DNA from 4 places in the Paenibacillus spongiae genome. Region 2 is predicted to be linked to each of the others. Evidence: riboswitches for the same ligand, from Rfam matches in the RefSeq annotation. Region 2 holds a riboswitch; each other region holds the start of a gene.
The links. Region 2 has a riboswitch for cyclic di-GMP ahead of L1F29_RS04355 (hypothetical protein). Riboswitches for the same ligand answer to the same signal wherever they lie in the genome.

Region 1 (3,317 bases), 480 kb from region 2:
GACTTCTCTTCCGGGATTCAAGCATCAGATGAAGGCGGATGTTGTTGAGGAGGCGCTGAAGCGCGGCGGCCGATACGGATTCGAGATCTATGTCGGCTTGCATCTGAACCATGATTGGTTCGGCAAATATACGAGCGACCCGGCATGGTTGGATCATGAGGCGGATCTTGCCAGCGCATTGGCACGCGATCTGTGGAGCAAGTACGGACACTATGCTTCTTTTACCGGATGGTATTTAAGCTTCGAGCCCGACAACGTGAACCAACCGGAAGTGAGCGATTGGGATCAATCCATTGCTTTTTACCGGAAGGTTGGCGGCGTCATGAAGTCTCTTACACCGGATAAACCGATCATGGTTGCTCCGTTCTTCGTGGATGGGGCCGGTCAAACACCGAAGCAGTGGGGGACGATGTGGACGTATATTTTGACCCACAGCCCAATCGACATTGTGAATCTGCAGGATGGGGTTGGAGCGGCTCACTCGCTGCCGGAACACTTGCCGGCATGGTTCTCGGCCACCAAGGAAGCGCTTGAGCGGCTGGACCGGCCAGTAGCACTGTGGAGCGATACGGAAACCTTCCGTACCGTGAACGGAAAGTTCGCTCCCGTAGAATTTGCGCCAGTGTACGAATGCATGGAGCTGGTGGCGCCGTTCATCAGCAACATCACTTGCTTCAGCTTTAATCACTACGTGAGCCCGCAGCAAGTCGACCCGATATACTACGAAAGCTACAAGCGAGTGCTGCAAGCCGGCGGACGAAGCAAGTAGAATTAGAAGGGTCGTGTTAAAGAGATTCAAGCAGAGTCGGAGCAGCCCGTAAGCCACCAAGGCCTACGGGCTGTATTTTATTTTTCGTTACGAAGATTATGGTAGGTTGGTTTTTACGCAGCATCAATCTTTGGTATAATGAAGAATAGAACCATACGCGAAGGGCGAGATCAGATGACGGAGACGATCGGGGAACGTATTAAGCGAATTCGCTTAAGCAAAGGAAAATCTCTTTCCGAGTTAGCGGAATCCGCTGAAGTCGCGAAATCCTATTTAAGCAATGTCGAGAGGGGCATTCAAAGCAACCCCTCCATTCAATTTATCGAGAAGATTGCTGCTACGCTGAATATATCGCCCAATGCGCTGCTGTTTGACAACGCTGCCGACCAGGAGTTGGATTCGGAATGGCAGCAGCTTGTGCTGGATGCGATGGCATCGGGCATCAGCAAGAGTCAATTCAAGGAGTTTCTGGAGTTTCAGCGATGGAAGAAAACGCAAGAATAAACCGTTCGATGGATGAGAAGCGCCTCTGCTTAGAGAGGCGTTTTTTTGTGTCCGGTTGTTCGATATAAAAAATAATTTGCGTGTTGCGCAGAATGTGACAAATTTTGCTATGATACAAACTGTATAATATGACTATGAAATGATACAAAACGGGAAGCTACGAAATATGTTCTGAATCTGGGCACCTTGAACATATGGAGCGAGTGGTGCACCCACCCCCACTTATGGAGGCTGCGAGCGAATGGAAAACTCAATCGGAGTAGTGCGTGCATTAGACCCTGAATGGCAGGAATTAATATCGATGGCCCGCAAGCAGGGGTTATCCGTTGAAGAAATACGGTCGTTCTTGTGGCAGGGCGAGAAGCGGGACAGCCATATGGAATTCGAGAAGCGGGACAGCCATATGGAGTTTGAGGCTGATCACGTTGTTCAGTTCATGGGCAGTTGAGAATCGACGATGGGGTGCGTAACCGGGAAGGTGTGCATGCATAAGGGAAAGTAACCGCTTATGAGCGTGTTACGGTTTATTCGTATTTCTTGCGATTGTGGAATAAAGATCATCTTTCCTGACGAAGGGCTGTCCGTTAGTCGAGCTTTGCTCGGGCGGACAGTCCTTTTATAGGTAGCGGGACCGAGAAGTGCTTACTGTCTATACGGATTGTATCAGGATAAAGTCCTATTTTGTTGCAAATTGTAAGTTTATGATATTAAAAGAATATATTGTTAGGTATACTAGAAGACAAAAAATGGTTGCAGGAGGGTAAAATGAATCGATTATGGAAATGGCTGCTGGCAGGCACATTGGTTCTGCCAATCGCTACTAGCACATCAAATGCGGAAGCACCTGTAGGAATCTCCGAGCTTAATGGAGCTGAAGCAGCTGTGAGTGCAATTGCAAGTACAAGTACGTATAGAAAGACTTATGTTGTCGATTTGGCCCGGTGGGGCATCACTAAGGATGGTACAAAAGCAGCAGAAACAACGCGTGGAATCAACAATGCGCTTGTATGGGCAAGCTCACAAGGGTTCACAACGACGACCCTGCCTACGGGTACCTATCTGATCGATAAGAACAGCCGGATCAACATGGTCAGCAATATGACCTTCAAGCTGGATGATAAAACGGTCATTCAGAAAGAAAAGAATGGGAAAGAAAGATACGAGACGTTATACATAGGATACGGTATAACGAATGTCAAACTGCAGGGTGGGATTTATCGGGGCGACAAGAATACGCATGACTATTCCAAGAAAGACAATAAGTATACGGCGGGTACTCATGAGAGCGGATATGGGATAATGACAGAGGGTGCTGAGAATTTATCCGTCGAGGGAATTAAGGCAGAATACTTCACTGGCGATGGAATGGTAATCGGTGGAAAAGGAACGCTGGTCAAAGATATCTATGCATCGCATTTTGAATCTGGTTCCTTTGATGCGGCCGGCAAACGAAATGTGGACAAGAATTCGATTCGAACGAAGGTTCCAATTCCTTTTACGAATCCAATCTTTCTTAATGAGCAGACATTTGAAGTAACCAATAATATCAATCTGCCTAGAACATTTGATATTTATTTTTATAAGAGTGATAACACGTTTTTGACTAGTATTAAAAATGCATCGGTACAGAAAATCCTTCAGATTCCTACAGGTGCAGCAAAGTTCCATCTTGTATTCAAAAAAACAGTTACTGCTGGAACTTACGTAGAGGTTTGGAACAAAACGGTATCAAAAAACATCGTAGTGAAAGATTCAGAATTTGCCTTTAACCGTCGTCAGGGAATTACGATTGGCGGAGGAGATCAAGTACAAATTCTGAATAACGTCTTTCATGATATGAAAGGTATAGCCCCTCAATCTGGTATCGATATTGAAGGTGGATTCGGTGAGAACGGGCACCGTAATACGAACATTAAAATCAAAGACAATGAGTTCTATAATAACGCCGCTTATGATCTCATCTTATATGATGGTTGGAATGCCATTGTCGAAGGGAATCATTTCGCCTCGAAAGGGGTAATTGGTTTAGCTGTTAGCCCCCCGT
Region 2 (3,317 bases):
TGCCTTCTATGAAGAATGGACTTATCGTGATCGAGGAGTGCCACAAGCTATTGTCGCGCTTCCGGTTCGTAAAAATACCCGACCAGGGAGAGCCGCTGTTCAAGGACTCATACATGCCTATATACGTCTCATCCGGGGTAAGCCTGGTCCGCAGAATACTCGCTTTCTTGCCGACGATTAAATCCGATGGGAAACCTGTTATGCATTCATAGGTTTTGTTCACAGCTAGAATCTGGTGCTTCTCGTTCGTAATGATAACGGCATCGGCTAGCGCTAAGAAAGGCTTCAAAGATTCATTCATGAGGTCACCAACTGTATGTATAATCTGTCATTTGCGGTATTTATTTTATCACACAATATTAGGGTACCGTCCTATTAATAACGGCATATCTATGAAATATATGAATAGAACGTAAATAAACCACCCTCCAGAAAGAGGGCGGTTTATAGAGAATCGGCTGCTTGAATCTATTGACCGTAGACGGAGTCCCATACGGAGTTGTAGCCGCCATCGTATACGTCTTCGTGGTCGCTGTCGTCAATCCATTCATCATCGAACGCATACGGGTTAAGCACATCGTAAAGAACGTCATTGATCTCATCCTGCTTGTATATCATCCCGCTGTAGAACGCGTTTAGCTTCTTATCCAGACCGATCTGCTCATTGCGCGCATTCAGCGCCTCTTGATACAGCTTTTGGTTGACGTAGGTTTTGAAGGCTGCGCCTAGTTTGGCATAGGAAGCTTTAAGCTTGTCCACCTGCTTGCTCGCGGACAGCCATCCTGAAGAGAGCGATGAGACAAGATCCAGCTCGTCCTCCTCCAGATATTCGGCTACGCCTTCGTCGCGTGCAGCCAGCTTGGCCATAGTACCCGCAAAGAATTGCGTGCGCTCCTCATTCAAAAAGCCCACGGCATCCTCGGCTTCCAGCAGCTCCACGAGCTGATCGGTCAGCTTGCTTTCTGAATTTTTGAGCTGGATCAGCAGAGCGCCCTGCTGCTTCTTCAGCGCACCGCTTGTCCGGGCTTGCTCGGCCAGCTTCTTGTTGAAGGTGGCGGCGGTCATCTTCTTATTAGCCATTGGACTTGCGTGTACCGAAGCAGAAGCAGGGTTTAGCGGTTCGGCTGCAGCTACCCCGGTCGATGCCAGCATGATTGAAATGACCATGATTCCTTTGATTGCTTTGTTCACCATCTGAAGTTCCCCCCGTGCGTATGTATGCAATAGAAAAGACACCCTATGGCGGCCCGGCTGTCATAGCATACCTGATATGCCTTAGACCCGCAGCTTTGCGTCCCCGCCTTTCGACGGATTTGCCAGTAACATCGGTGTCAACTTTAACCAATTATAGGTATATAGTATCGGTTTCTATGCCGAAAGTAAATAGATTCAGTAAATTTAGTAGGTCTATAGAATGAGTTGCCTTATCATCATCCGACATGAGCCGGCCTGGCCTAATCCTTGTAGGGATCAAACTCGTCCGCACCGGCCATACAGACGCCGATCGGTTTCAGTACGTGCAGAACTTCAATGGTTTCATCGTGAGCGTCCAACACCTCCTGCAGCCGGCGGTAGACGAACGGGCTCTCATCCGTACCCGCACCGCGGAGCTCGACCCCGTAACGGTGGACAGCGTCCATCATTTGCTCCGGCGAGATCTGGCCGCCCGTGCGCTTGCGAGTCTTCCAGTTCATCTTGCCTGCCGCCTGCGTACGGCTCATAAGCCTGCCTGCGCCATGAACCGTGCTGTAGAAGGCGTCCCGATTCTCATCGGTATCCTTGCCTCTCACGATGACGGAAATATCCCCCATGCTGCCCCCGATAAAGCCGAGCTGACCCGGCGCGGAAGGCGTCGCCCCTTTCCGGATAACGACGGTATTCCGGCCGCCGTGCTGCTCCTTCCACGCGTAGTTATGATGGTTATGCACCTCGAAGTCCGCTTCCGCTCCGAGAATCGCCAGCACTTGTGCGATCACGTAATCACGTCCGGCATATGCATAACGGCCGGCCAGCTTCATGGCGCGGTAGTACATATCTCCAAGCTCATCGTCAAGATCGAGCAGAATCGGCGGCTGGTCCATCTTCTCGCCGGGCGCGGAAGCCAAAAATCCTCGTCCTGAAGCCAAATTGATGAAGCCGCTGGCCGTCTTATGTCCGAATCCTCGGCTGCCGAAATGATTGCTCACCCACAGCCTCCCCGTCTCTTCCTCCTCGAACAAATCGACGAAGTGATTCCCGCTTCCGACCGTTCCGAGCTGATCCCGGGCTAGTGCCTTCAGTTTATCGTGCTCCTGGCGTCCTATGGACGCATAAACGGCCCAATCCGGATCATCGAACAGCTCGTGATCCACCTTCACGTTATTGACCCGGCCGACACCGAATGAGATTCTCGCGGCAATCCGGTCCATGATAACGGCTATTCCCGGTTTGATATCCGCGGCCATAAGGTTCGTGCGCACCGCCTTGTTCCCGCAGGCGATATCATAGCCGACGCCTGACGGCGATATTTGCCCGTCATAGACGACAACCCCGCCAATCGGCTGGCTGTAACCTTTGTGATGATCCGCCATCAACAGCGTCTGCACCACGTTGCCGTACTCGTTACAGGTCTTCGCCTGCTGCACCGCGCCTTCATCGGGCTTCCCCCAGACACGGACGCCTTGTATGTTTTGATACGTCATATTACCTTAACACTCCTATCGTGAAAGTTCATGCTCCTATCATCGCTCATTTTGCCTCTCTCGAACATGGCGAAAGTATGACGAGATACTACCTTACCCTACCAACCGTCTGTGCGCGCTGATACAATGAGAAGTATAAGCTTGTTCGGATCTGAAAGGAGCGTATTCGCAGCATGGCCAAAGAGAGCTTTGATAAAGAAGTGCAATTTCTGCGCATGCTGGTGCTCACGAGCGGCGCTTACAGCCGGCAGCAGTTTGCGCAGCGGCTCGGCATCTCCGTCCACACCTTCGACAAGACGCTCCGCCGTCTGAAGGATATCGTCGGCACGGTCTGCCAGCAGTTGCCCGAGGCTCAAGGCCGCGAGTTTGCGGACATGCTGCGCTTCAATTATTACGAGAGCGTCGACCCGATGCTGCTCTTTCTATACCGGGCCAAATCGGTCAAGGAGTCGGAGAGCTACCGACTCTCTCTTATGATCGCCGCCCTTCAGCAGCGGTCCCATACCGCTATGGAGCTGCTCGATGTTTGCGGCGGCGGAATGCCCGGGGATATTCCGATGCCCGATGAGAAGACGATCCGGTCCGACCTGCGCTATCTGGAGGACGTCGGCGTTATCCGCCGCGACGGCGGAGGGC
Region 3 (3,317 bases), 3.5 Mb from region 2:
GCTGCAAGCATCTAAGAATACAGCTGTAATAACTTGGGAGGATGCGGACGGCAAGCCGCACAGCGTTACAGCCGGATCGGATTTCGATCCAAAGGGGCAAGCCAAGCTCAACGGATTCAAGAACGGATCTTATAATCCGGTAACGAAGAAGGTTACGTGGAAGGTTGGCTTTAACTACAACGGCAAAACGGTCAGCAACGCTGAACTGATCGATCCGCTGCTTGCCGGTCAATCATTCGTAGACGGATCGTTGAAATTGTTTGACATGAGCATTAAGAAGGACGGGGGGTTCCAGATTGCCAGCACCCCTATTCCAGATGACGGAACGATTTATACGCACTCCGTCGATGGAGATAACAAGCTGCATGTGAAGTTTAATCAAACGATCGACAAGCCTTACTATGTCACGTTCGAAACGATATTGGATAATACGATTATCGCGGATAAAGTAGAAAATACGGCATATCTGCATGAGGGAATCGATAAAGTTACCGAAGGCTTGTACGCATCGGTTGCGATTCCCCACGGTACCGAGTATGTAACGAAGGGCGGCAAGCAGAACGGGGGCGACATTGATTGGACGATTACGATCAATCAAGGTCAATCCCATGTTACGAATGCCAAAATTATCGATGAATCCAGCGATGGGCAAATCATCAAAGAAGATTCGTTCCATCTATATCAAGCGATTGTTGACGGGAACGGCGGAGTGACGAAGGACGTAAGCAAAGAGCTGGTCCAAGGAACGGATTATACCGTTGCCGTAACGAAGGCAGCCGGCGGCGGACAAACCTTCGAACTTTCTTTCAAGAATCCGATCAGCACCGCTTACATCTTGGAATACAAATCTACGATTGCCGCGGACGACGGGGATGAGTTAAGCAACGCAGTCACGTTCGCGGGCACGGGCGTAAACGTAACCGATTTGAGCTCGGAGAAGACCATCGTAGTCGGCAAATCGTCCGGGTCGGGTACAGGCAGCGGATTGAGAGGCAGCCTGTCCATCCTTAAGGTTGATGAGAAGAACACAGTCGTAACGCTTCCTGGTGCCGTATTCCAATTAGATCGCAAGCTATCGAATGGGACGATTGTACCGGGCAGCCAGCAGACGACCGATGCGGACGGCAAAGCCGATTTCACAAATCTCAGATACGGCACTTACATCTTGAAGGAGATCAAAGCTCCTGCAGGATACGAGTTGAATGCAGCTGATCTTGAAGTTACGATTAATTCGGCGAACGCGCTCGAAACGATAACGAACAAGAAGCTGCCGGATCCGCCGGTTAATCCGACTCCTCCGCCAGTATTTCCTTGGCCGCCGGTAGTAGATCCAGGCGAGCCGACGGAACCGGAAGAAGAAGTTGATCCGGAAACGCCAACAGAGCCGGGAGAGGAAGAAACGCCTCCGACCAAGCCTGGAGAGCCGACAGATCCGTCAGAGCCGGGCAAACCGGGAACTCCGACAGATACGACTAACCCGAGCAAACCGGGGACGAACGTCAAGCCGGGTACTTCGCCCGAGGACTTGTATGAAGTTGATACGGATCGTAATCCGCTTGGAGGCCTGGACGGAGGCCCGAAAGGAAAACCATCCAGCAGTGGGCTCACAACCTTGCCGAAGACCGGAGAAGACAGCAGCCTGCCGTATCAATTTGCGGGTCTTGGCATTATTATTCTGGGAGCATTCATGCTCATCAGAAGAAGAATGAACGGCAAGACGCAATAATAGCGATCCAATGGGGCGGGGCCTGATGCAAGCGCGTCAGGCCTCGCCAATCATCGCGAAATTATTGCATGAATAGATAGACAGTAGTCTAGCAGTCATGTATATTGAACATAGAATCCAGTGATTATGTCGTAGATAAAGCCACACGATAACGGCAAACCTGTCGAAAGGCAGGGACGCAAAGCTACAGGGCCTTCCCGGAATGGATGGCAGCCAGCTACCGAATGTTCAGGCTTTTTTTGTTTGTTCCGATGAAACAAGTACGATAACGGCAAACCTGCCGAAAGGCAGGGACGCAAAGCTACAGGGCCTTCCCGAATGGATGGCAGCCAGCTACCGAAAGGAGTTTTATCCGATGAGAAAATTGTCGTTTATGATAATGGTAGTTATTATTCTGACAGCAGCTATAATTCCGAGTGCGTCTGCCGCTGAGGCGGAAGACGAACGGCTTGACCTGTCCAAGCTGGATAAGGGAGCGATCGGAATTCGTTATGATGCCCCTGCGGGCAAGGTGACGAAAGCCGTCATTACGAAGGGTGCAAATTCATACACTTACTCATTGGATAAGGCGAAAGCAACGAAGCCGATATGGCTCCCTCTCCAAATGGGCAATGGGGCATACAGCGTTGTCATTTTGGAGAATGTGACGAAGACGAAATACCGGGCGGTCTTGTCCAAGTCGGTTACGGTCAAAGTGCCGAACGGAGCGGATATCTACTTGCACTCGATCCAGCATGTAAACTGGATGGATGCAAAGAAAACCGCCGCCAAAGCAAAGGAACTGACCCGCAACAGCAAGACGGATGAAGAAAAGGCTAAGGCCATCTACCAATACATCATTAGCAATGTGAAATATGACTTCGTGCTGGCCAAGAAGCTGACCGACTCGGCTTATATACCGGACATTGACGCAACGCTCGCAGCAAGCAAAGGGGTATGCTACAATTTCGCCTCCTTATATGCCGCGATGCTCCGCAGCGAAGGCATACCGGCCAAGCTTGTGATGGGAACAACCAGCCAGGTTGACGGCTACCATGCCTGGAATGAAGTCTATTTGAACGGAAAATGGGTTCTGGTGGATACGACGGTCGATACCGGTTTGAAAAAATCCGAAAAACCGTTCACCTTCGCAAAATCCGCCAAAGATTATAAAGTGGAAAAGACCTATTGATCTGCTGCAGATACCAAAAAACTGCCGGGCATTCGCTCCGGCAGTTTTATTATTTTGGAAGAATTCAGCTCTCCAGGGAGGCTTGTACAATCAGCCTGTGAGTCGGGTTCTTCAGCGGCTCGCACGTAATCAGCGTAACGATCGACTCCTTGTCGCTGCTTGCCAGAACCGATAAGTCGGTCGGTTCCACGATCGAAATTTTGTTCACATTATAAGTCAATTGCTTATCGTTCGTTTGAATCGTAATTTTATCGCCAATCTCAAGCTCGTTCAACCGGTTGAATAAACGGCCCTTGGTTCTGGCTCGATGAGCCGCTATGGCGGCATTGCCGGTTTGACCGATTGGATTCGTCTCCGTCATATGGGCGGCTGCATATCGTAAGTTTGCCTGAGAGGCCCCTTCCAGGATCGGCAGCTTGA
Region 4 (3,317 bases), 630 kb from region 2:
AACCAGGGGACAGGCTGGCTCGACCCGTTTTCCGAGAGGACGGCAATATACTTCTGGGCGTCGGTGTGGAGTTAAACGATCGGTTTATTGAACGGTTAATCATGATCGGAGTAGATGTGCTCTATATCGACGATCCGCTGACTGGCGATATAGAGCCGACGACTGCCATTTCGGACTCGACGCATAAGCGGGCCACTGATGCCGTGTATAAGACGATGACGAAGCTAATGGATCAGCCGAACCTGAAAGGGAGAACGATAGCGCCGGAGCTTGGCAGAACGTTCCGGAGCGTCTTCTCCGAGATGCTTCAAGATCTTATAACACGCGAAGACGTCATGGTCAGCTTGACGAATATACAGGTTACCGATGCCTACCTGTTTCAGCATTCGGTCAATGTCGCCATCCTATCGGGAATCATGGGGCTTGCGAAGGGCTATAACAGACAGCAGCTCGAGGAGCTGGGGATGGGAGCGCTGCTATTCGATATCGGAATGACCAAAGTGCCCAGACCGCTGCTTAACAAGAACACTACGCTGACGCTGGATGAGCGGCTTATTATGGAGAAGCATGCGGAAGATGGCTTCAACATCATACGGGCACAGCATGATATTTCTTTGTTGTCGGCCCATTGCGCCTTCCAGCATCACGAACGCTATGACGGATCCGGTTACCCGCGCCGGCTGAAAGCGGATGCCATTCACGAATACGCGCAAATCGTAGGCCTGGCGGACGTGTATGACGCTTTGACCTCGCCGCGCCCGTATCGAAGACGATATACGCCGACCGAAGCGATCGAGTTTCTATTTGCCGCCGGCAACACCTATTTCGATCTTGATTTGATCAAGACGTTCTGCAAGCATATCTCGATCTATCCGGTAGCGACAACGGTGCTGCTCAGCTCCGGCCAGGTCGGGGTCGTATCGGCGAATAATCCGCTTGCGGTTCACCGTCCGACAGTCCGGGTGCTGCGTGAAGCGGACGGCAAGCCGCCGCAATCGACGTATGAAATCGACTTGAAGGATACGCTTAGCTTATTGATCGTGAAGGAACTATAACGATCCTATCGTTAAGTTCCATACGCGGTCCTATAGGCGCTTTTCATAACTGAAAGCACGAAAAGGCAAACTTGTCGAAAGGCAAGGACGCAAAGCTACAGGGTCTAATGTCCCCCTGCTTAAAGAGGGGCGAGGATAGCCTGGCTGCCGAAACGAGACGCCCGTAATCGGGTGGATAACAACGGCTCCGGATGCAGGAAGCGTTTTTTTTGTTTTTCATAAATACCGGTCCTAATGACGATATAAGAGATATACCTCAGTAGGATACAAGAAGCTTGATGCAACTATATTACACCGCCATGGGGGCTGTTTGATTGTCTCATACCGGGCGCGTGAAGGGAGAACGGCATGAGCAATCAGGCAGAGACAAGCAGAAACGGACGGTATGGAATGGAGAAGACAAGCTTTCCGGCCAAGGCGCTTCTGCACAGCCGAACTGTAGTGGAGAAGGATGGCTACGTATCCACAGGGATATTGACCCATGTGGAGGGCGACATGCTGGAAGTGGAGATGACGGAGTACAAGAGCTTTGAGCTTGGCAATCCGGTCCATCTTACCGTCTATTCGGCTGCAGGCATACAGCGGGTACAATCGACGATTATTGGAAAAGCGGAAGGCTCGCTGGCCGTGCTGCTGCCGCCCCGGGCCTTCAATGGGCTGGAGGAGAAGCGGGAATCCGTGCGGGTCGACGTGCTGCTGGGCGGATCGCTCCGGCATGTGCTTAAGCGGGAGATCGGGGAAGGCGAAGGAGCCGAGACGATCGAGGTAGAGGAATGGATCGATCTGACCATTCGGAACATCAGTCTGGCCGGTCTTGGATTCGAAGTGGTAAGCGGTCCTCACCTGTTCCCGGAGGATAAGGTGGAATTCAGGATCAAGTCAGGCTTTGAATTCCGCTGCACGCTGGCAATCGTTCGCAGCAAGCCGGGCGGCGACCATACCTTCTACGGCGCAAGGTACGAAGGGCTGGACGAGCAGCGGCAGCGGGCGCTGCGGGCGTTCCTGCTCCGGGAACAGATCGCTTCCTATTACCGGATGAAGGAAACCAAATAAGCTTCCGTCTTATACATAGGGACAGGGATAGGAAATAGAGGAACCGGTCAAGCGGGTGCTTGTCCGGTTCCTCTATTTGGAAGGATGTAATTGTATTGACGGTCCTTTGCTTATTCGATGTCCTCTTAATCGATTAGATATCGCGGCGGAGCGCCCGCAGCACATCGATCCGCGTAGCTCTCGCAGCAGGCCGCATGCCGGAAAGGACCGCGACGCCAAGGCTGATGCCGACGCTGACGAGCGTGAGCGAGAATGGGATATAGGTAAACGTAAAGCCTTCCGGAGCTTCACCGTCCAGAGCCGATTCAATGATAATCGGAACGACGGCATTGATAACGGCGCTCAATCCGTAAGCGGCGGCCAGTCCGATCAAGGCGCCGAACAGTCCGATGCCGAAGCTCTCCAGAAGGAAGATGCTGCGGATCGTCTTCGGGTTCGCGCCGATCGCTTTCATGATTCCGATGTCTTGCGAGCGTTCCGTAACCGCCATGGTCATCGTGTTATAGATGCCGATCGAAGCGATCAAGACGGCGATGGTGCCGACGAAGATCAGTCCGATCTTCATGATGAGGAAGACCAGGTCCATTTCCTTAATGGTATCGGCAACCGAATAAAGGCTGTAGCCTTCATCCCTGAGAGCCTTGGACATTGCGGTGACTTGATCCGCGCTCTCGGCGTATACCTTGACATTGGGATGGGTTTCGAAATCTTTATGGAACAAACGGTCTTGGATCGAATCGTCGAGATAGAGCTCAGTCGACTGCAGCCATTCTTTATCCGGCTTCGTCGTCAATCCGACGATGGTCAGCTTGACCATGCCAAGGGACTCTTCTTTCTCGGTAGCCGGATTATACCCGGTCGCGCGGAATTCAATCTGTTTGCCGAGCAGAGAACCCGTATAGGCATCCTCGGTTCCGGCCTTCATCAATTGCTGGGCAAAATGGTAGCCGACGATAGCCTCGGTGCCATTCTTGGGCATACGGCCTTCCGAGAGCTGCAGCCCGGCTTTCGTTTCTTCCTCGAAATTGGTTACGATGGCCGAGGGGCTGCTTTTATAACCCTCCAGGGTGACCTCGCCCTGCGTGAAGCGCTGCGCCGTTACGGCTTTCACGCCGTCGCGCTTCTTGAAGCGGTCCGCGTCGGCTTGGGTGATCGCTTCATGGCTGTCGCCATTCTTTTTGCCGTGGATTTGAATCTCGGTCAGCGTCT

Region 1: it holds a riboswitch for cyclic di-GMP, as region 2 does, so the genes downstream of both, L1F29_RS06760 (anti-repressor SinI family protein) here and L1F29_RS04355 (hypothetical protein) in region 2, are expected to answer to the same signal.
Region 3: it holds a riboswitch for cyclic di-GMP, as region 2 does, so the genes downstream of both, L1F29_RS23345 (transglutaminase-like domain-containing protein) here and L1F29_RS04355 (hypothetical protein) in region 2, are expected to answer to the same signal.
Region 4: it holds a riboswitch for cyclic di-GMP, as region 2 does, so the genes downstream of both, L1F29_RS07495 (PilZ domain-containing protein) here and L1F29_RS04355 (hypothetical protein) in region 2, are expected to answer to the same signal.

Annotation. Positions count from the first base shown of each region.
Region 1 is NZ_CP091430.1:1,492,706-1,496,022, forward strand. Features, by position in the region: gene L1F29_RS06750 (DUF4434 domain-containing protein) at 1-769, shown strand, start outside; gene L1F29_RS06755 (helix-turn-helix domain-containing protein) at 944-1,273, shown strand; cyclic di-GMP riboswitch class II at 1,417-1,500, shown strand; gene L1F29_RS06760 (anti-repressor SinI family protein) at 1,515-1,721, shown strand; gene L1F29_RS06765 (right-handed parallel beta-helix repeat-containing protein) at 2,039-3,317, shown strand, end outside.
Region 2 is NZ_CP091430.1:1,014,435-1,017,751, reverse strand. Features, by position in the region: gene L1F29_RS04360 (HD domain-containing phosphohydrolase) at 1-301, opposite strand, end outside; gene L1F29_RS04355 (hypothetical protein) at 469-1,194, opposite strand; cyclic di-GMP riboswitch class I at 1,239-1,328, opposite strand; gene L1F29_RS04350 (RtcB family protein) at 1,455-2,681, opposite strand; gene L1F29_RS04345 (helix-turn-helix transcriptional regulator) at 2,855-3,317, shown strand, end outside.
Region 3 is NZ_CP091430.1:5,134,791-5,138,107, reverse strand. Features, by position in the region: gene L1F29_RS23350 (LPXTG cell wall anchor domain-containing protein) at 1-1,726, shown strand, start outside; cyclic di-GMP riboswitch class I at 1,870-1,951, shown strand; cyclic di-GMP riboswitch class I at 1,987-2,067, shown strand; gene L1F29_RS23345 (transglutaminase-like domain-containing protein) at 2,082-2,897, shown strand; gene L1F29_RS23340 (class D sortase) at 2,962-3,317, opposite strand, start outside.
Region 4 is NZ_CP091430.1:1,645,538-1,648,854, forward strand. Features, by position in the region: gene L1F29_RS07490 (HD-GYP domain-containing protein) at 1-1,055, shown strand, start outside; cyclic di-GMP riboswitch class I at 1,110-1,207, shown strand; gene L1F29_RS07495 (PilZ domain-containing protein) at 1,404-2,108, shown strand; gene L1F29_RS07500 (ABC transporter permease) at 2,242-3,317, opposite strand, start outside.